2 regions of the Lacrimispora struthionigena genome follow, and region 2 is predicted to be linked to the other one. Evidence: riboswitches for the same ligand, from Rfam matches in the RefSeq annotation. Region 2 holds a riboswitch; the other holds the start of a gene.
The links. Region 2 has a riboswitch for fluoride ahead of ACOAOT_RS06050 (chloride channel protein). Riboswitches for the same ligand answer to the same signal wherever they lie in the genome.

Region 1: it holds a riboswitch for fluoride, as region 2 does, so the genes downstream of both, ACOAOT_RS20210 (cation:proton antiporter) here and ACOAOT_RS06050 (chloride channel protein) in region 2, are expected to answer to the same signal.

Annotation. Positions count from the first base shown of each region.
Region 1 is NZ_JBMBWP010000002.1:2,398,866-2,402,014, forward strand. It holds gene ACOAOT_RS20200 (PadR family transcriptional regulator) at 1-4, shown strand, start outside; gene ACOAOT_RS20205 (NAD(P)H-dependent oxidoreductase) at 1-1,626, shown strand; fluoride riboswitch at 1,656-1,730, shown strand; gene ACOAOT_RS20210 (cation:proton antiporter) at 1,783-2,964, shown strand; gene ACOAOT_RS20215 (hypothetical protein) at 3,034-3,149, opposite strand, start outside.
Region 2 is NZ_JBMBWP010000001.1:1,331,631-1,334,779, forward strand. It holds gene ACOAOT_RS06040 (hypothetical protein) at 299-658, opposite strand; gene ACOAOT_RS06045 (GNAT family N-acetyltransferase) at 803-1,216, opposite strand; fluoride riboswitch at 1,365-1,438, shown strand; gene ACOAOT_RS06050 (chloride channel protein) at 1,493-2,707, shown strand; gene kdpA (potassium-transporting ATPase subunit KdpA) at 2,978-3,149, shown strand, end outside.

The DNA.
Region 1 (3,149 bases), on a different contig from region 2:
ATGAATGTCCTGATTATCAATGGAAGTCCCAAAGGTGCTAAAAGCAATTCCCTGAAACTGACAGAAGCATTCCTTCAGGGAATGAAGGAAACATCAACGATACAGACTGAAACCCTGACAGTTTCAAAGCTGGATATCAAACCATGTATCGGCTGCTTTCAATGTTGGAAGAAGACCCCTGGAAAATGCTGCATTTCGGATGACATGACAGTCGTTATAGAAAAAATTCTATCTGCTGATGTTTTAATATACAGCTTTCCTCTTTATTACTTTGGACTTCCTTCCCAGTTAAAGGCGTTGCTGGACAGGCAGCTGCCTATGGTCTTACCTTTCATGAAAAATGGCAATCACAGCGGCGCCCACCCCTCCCGGTATGATATGTCAGATAAGCGTTATGTATTAATCTCAACCTGCGGTTTTTATACAGCAGAAGGCAATTACGATGCCATTGACGCGCAGTTTTCTCATCACCTGGGTAAAAGTAGTTATGAATCTATATACTGCGGCCAGGGAGAGCTTTTTAGTGTACCTGAATTAAAAAATCGTACAGAGGAGTATTTAGAGTATGTACGTGCCGCAGGCAGAGAGTTTGCAGAAGGCAGTATCACCAAAGAAACCCGAAATCTGCTTTCTCAGTTTCTTTTTCCAAGAGATGTATTTGAACGTATGGCAGATGCCAGCTGGGGAATCGATCCACCGGATCAGAACAGAGTACAGGAAAAATCCCATCCAGCCATTACGTTTACCAGACAGATGGCCGCACTCTACCGAAAGGATTCCTGGAACGGAAAAGACCTTGTTTTGGAAATGCATTATACCGATGAAGATAAAACAGCCCAGTTGATCATGGGAAAAGACGGCTGTAAGGTTTTAACCCAGGACTTTCAGCCTTTTACCACCAGAATATCAACTCCTCTTTCTGTATGGATGAGCATTGCAAAAGGCGAGATTGACGGCCAGGCTGCATTAATGAAACATCTCTATCAGGTTGATGGCGATTTTCAGCTGATGCTTCACTGGGATGATTATCTGGGTTCTTCATCAAAAACCGAGGTACAACAGGTTGTTCCAGAAAAGAAAAGCAACATGACTCTTATGCTGCTGCCATGGTTTCCTCTTTGGTTTATCGGTATTACACAACCAGTCCTGGGGGGAATTCTTTCTATTTTGATCAGCACAGCCATACCTATCTTCTTTTTCCGGTATCAGCCCACTGTATTTGAAGTATTTTCAGGATTTACGACGGCATTTCTTGGAGTACTGGCCATATCAGGTTTTTCTCCCGTGGCTTTAGTGCCCGTATCCTATCTCTTATTCGGGCTCATGTGGTTTGTAACTGTATTTTTAGAAATTCCCCTGACCGCATACTATTCCATGAATGAATATGGAGGAAAATCTGCTTTAAAGAATCCTCTTTTCATAAAAACCAACCGGATTTTAACGGCTTGCTGGGGGATCCTGTATCTGGTTACTCCTTTGTGGACTTATTTATTTCTTATTTCAGATCATATAGCATCTTTAAGTGTCATAAACACGGCACTTCCTTTCCTGCTGGGCTGCTTTACCAAATGGTTCCAGAAATGGTATCCTGCCCATTACGCAGCCAGTAAAAAAGTCAAAAATTAATTGTAAAATTAATCATATTGTAATATAATACGAAAGCAGGGAATGAAGTTCTCCCTAAGGTAAAACCTTAAACCGCTTAATAAGCTGATGACTTCTGTGATGAAAACTCGCAGACGCATCAGCTTTTTTATTCGACTGTACAGAAGGAGAAAATGTATGTTATTATCACTTGCACTTGTATTTCTTATAGGAATGACTCTTGGTTCTCTCTTTGAAAAGTTAAAACTTCCAAGTCTTCTGGGAATGATTTTGACTGGAATGATACTGGGTCCTTATGCCCTCCGGCTTCTGGATTCCTCTCTCTTAGGCATATCTACGGAGCTTCGCCAGGTTGCACTGATTATTATACTGACCAGAGCAGGTTTAAATCTGGATATGAAAGATTTGAAAAAAGTGGGCCGCCCTGCCGTTTTAATGTGTTTTATACCTGCAAGCTGCGAGATTGCGGCAATGATCATTTTAGCCCCTATGTTTCTCGGTATCACGAGGCTTGAAGCAGCTATCATGGGTACCGTAGTGGCTGCAGTTTCACCCGCAGTTGTTGTCCCTAGAATGCTAAAGCTGATAGAGACAGGTTACGGAACCACAAAAAGCATTCCACAGATTATTATGGCAGGCGCTTCCGTTGATGATGTTTACGTAATCGTATTATTCACCGCCTTTACCGGACTTGCTGGTGGGAAGGCCATCACTCCGTCCGATTTCCTTACCATTCCCACCTCGATTGTATTTGGTCTTATAAGCGGTGCCGCTGCCGGTATAATTCTGTCTTCATTCTTTACCCGTATTCACTTAAGAGACAGCGTAAAGGTCTTACTGATTCTATCCATCTCTTTCCTTCTTGTGGCGTCGGAGCATCATTTGAAGGGAAACATCGGATTCTCTGGTCTTCTTGCAGTTATGGCACTGGGTGCTGTACTCAGGCAGAAAAAATACGAGTTATCCAGGCGTCTTTCCCTGAAGTTCTCTAAGCTCTGGGTTGCTGCTGAGGTTCTTCTATTTGTTCTGGTTGGAGCGACCGTAAATATACAATATGCGCTTAAAGCTGGATTAATGGCCGTAATTCTGATCTTTTGTGTGATTGTATTTCGTATGGCCGGTGTATTTCTCTGCCTGATAAAAACACCGTTAAACAAAAAAGAGCGGATTTTTACTGCATTCGCATATATGCCAAAAGCAACTGTACAGGCTGCAATAGGCGGACTCCCTCTGGCCATGGGACTTTCCTGTGGAGATATTGTTTTAACTGTGGCGGTTTTATCAATTCTGGTCACTGCCCCACTTGGTGCCTTTCTCATTGACCGGTCTTATAAAGTTTTGCTTGCGAAAAACCAATAGATAACAAATGCTGCACATAAAAACCGGATTTCTTTCCGTGTTTTTATGTGCAGCATTTGTTATCACAGACTAAAGAGAAGCCTTCAGCTGTTCCACGTTATTCTCTTCAAATTTTAACAGCCGATTCATTAATTCCACTATCTCTTTTTCAGCTTCTCCCTCATACTGACGGATTCTCTTGATAC
Region 2 (3,149 bases):
TTAGAAAATGGATTCTACTATTTTTATGCAGTTATTTATAGAATTATATATGATATTCAATGCTAATATAATTCTTTTAGATTGCATGATTATATGCTAAACTGAGAATAAAGAGCGGACTTTATAGAAAACTACTCCCCAACCATAGGTTGAGTTGCCATAATTCAACTTATAGTTCGTTTATATCACCGGCAAAAGGTGTAAAGTTCGAGAGGAAAGGAGCACTGCGATGAATCAGGTTGAAATTGGAAAATTTATTGCTAAATGTCGTAAGGAGAAAAAATTGACTCAGGCACAGTTAGCAGAAAAGTTTAATATTTACCTGGGTTGTATCGTTCCCAATTATTATATCAGGGAGAAAGGGAATTAATGGAGGCCTGATATCAGTAAGTATCTTTATCATTCCATATCTATTTATATTGAGAAGCCTTATAAAAGTTAATGCTATTTTTTCAGTTGGTGCAATTATGGCAATTATTTCGACAGCGTACTTATGGCTCTTATTTGTGATTTTCAATCGCTTAAGAGAAAGAAAATTAGTTGCTGGAGGAATAACTTTTTTGTTATCCATTCCATTCATGTTAATTATAAATATAATATTATCAAGAATGATATCTGAACCTTTAATTGATATATGGGATTTCCTGTCAGCATTCATATTATTGATCTTTGCATTCACGTTCTTTGTTTGTGATTATGCTAAAAATAAAGGATTGGTAAAGTAATAAAAAAGGAACACTTCTGTGACGCAAGGTAATCCCGGTGCTGTGTGCCACGGGATTTCCTGCCGTACTATTGTTATTTATAAAGATTTGGTGAAATAATAGCGCTTTCCCGTTACTGGATAGTTCTCTAATGTAAAGACTTCTTTGTATCCATGTTTTTTATAAAACAGAGGCGCCTGAAAACTAAATGTATCTAAAAATGAATACTTACACCCACGTTCTTTTGCGGTTTCTTCTGCCTGGATTAAAATTTTACTTCCGATCTGCTTTCCACGCAACTCTTTGCTTACCCAGAGATACTTTACAAACAGCCAGTTTCCATGGGTGCTACCGATTAACCCTGCAATTTTTCTGCCTGTTTCATCTGGAAGATAGATACCCAGATCCCTGGGATTCTTGTCTTCAATTCTTTCTAAATTATATTCCAGCAAGCCTTCAAAAATATATTTTTCATCGGTTTCATGAATGGTATCTGTTATCTCAAAAATCATTAACGTTAATCTCCTTTATACTAAGGCGGTTTCATTTTTACTTTATCAGAGCATACCACATTTACAAACAGGATTCTACCGTTTTTCTGCAGTTATTTACAGGAGTGTACTTGACAAGGTCTGAAAAAGAAAGTAAACTTAGTACTATTATTGGACTGGGAATGAAGCTCTCCCTGGATCGTTGGATTCAAACCGCACTTTGCTGATGGCTTCTGTATATTTATGTTAAATATACAGAAGTGGTCAGTTATTTTTTTGTTAAGGAGAAAAATTACAATGCTTTTAGAAAAGTTGAAAAATATAAGGCAGCTTTTTATATTAGGGATATGCGCAGTGGTAATTGGAGCTGTAGTAGGTGCACTTGATGCAGGCTTTGGTAAAATGCTGCTTTTTTTAACCGATGTCCGGGAACACTATTTCTTCCCCCTTATATTATTTTTACCTGTAGCAGGAGTAATCATAGCAAAAGCATATTCTTTGTTCGGAGGAAAATGTGTAAAAGGAATGGGTCTGGTTTTCCAGGTGGGTCATGGAGAGGAAGATGAAATTCCTCTGCGGCTGATCCCTTTTACAGTAGTCGGCACATGGCTGACCCACCTCTTTGGGGGCAGCGCCGGACGTGAAGGTGTGGCGGTACAGATTGGTGCAACAGTATCTCACTGGGTTGGCCGTAAACTGAACATGGTTTCCCATTCAAAGGTATTCCTGGTAACAGGTATGGCGGCAGGATTCTCTGGATTATTTCAGACACCCATTGCCGCGTGTTTCTTTGCACTTGAAGTTTTAATCGCGGGTTCTTTGCAGTATACGGCTTTATTTCCTGCAGTAATTGCAGCTTTTGTGGCCACCTGGGTTTCCGGAAGCCTGGGTCTGGAAAAATTTCATTATAATCTTCAGACACAGATACAGTTGGATCCTGTATTTATTATGAAATTAATTTTATCAGGAATTATGTTTGGTTTAGTGGGGGCAATGTTTGCCCATGGATTAAAACTGGTGAAGGACAAATTAAATAACCGGTTTCAGAGTTCTGTCAGTAAAATAGCCATAGTAGGAACGTTCCTGATGATTTTACTGATTGTGTCAGGAATGGGACGGTATTCCGGTCTTGGTACAAACCTGATTTCAGCAAGCTTTCATGGTGATAAGATATACCAGTGGGACTGGGTTTTAAAACTTGTTTTAACAATAATTACATTGGCAGCGGGATTTCAGGGAGGAGAAGTTACCCCTTTGTTTTCCATTGGATCAACTCTTGGTGCTGCTCTGGCGGTGATACTTGGCCTGCCCGTTGAATTTGCTGCAGCATTGGGATATACGGCAGTTTTCGGCAGTGCTACCAATACGCTTTTGGCTCCTGTTTTTATAGGAGCAGAGGTTTTTGGATACTCTTATGTGCCGTATTTTTTCCTGGTATGCTGCGTGGCTTATGTCTTTAACGATAACAAGTCCATCTATTCTGCTCAAAAAAATCTACAGGATATGCTATAGACCATATAGAGAAACAGGCTGACTTCATTTCTTCGAAGTCAGCCTGTTTCTGTTATTGTTCTGTTATTGGCTCCGTTTTTATCTTGACACTTTCTTGATACCGATCATGATGAATTGACACATTCTTGACATCTTTTCTGATATCATTATGATTGCAAATAACAAAAAAAAGGAGTTGAGAGTAATGGGAATCGTACTGGTAATATCAGGCTGTATTGGTCTGGCTTTGCTGATTTACTTATTCTATATTTTATTTCGAGGTGAGAATTTATGAAGATGATAATCCTTCAGGACATTTTATACGTTTCTCTTCTTATTGGATTGTCCATCCCACTGGGCATTTATATATATAAGGTGATGACCGGTCAGAACGTATTTCTGACCCGAATGCTCGCACCTGTGGAATATGGAATCTATAAGCTCATGGGAGTGAAAAGCGACG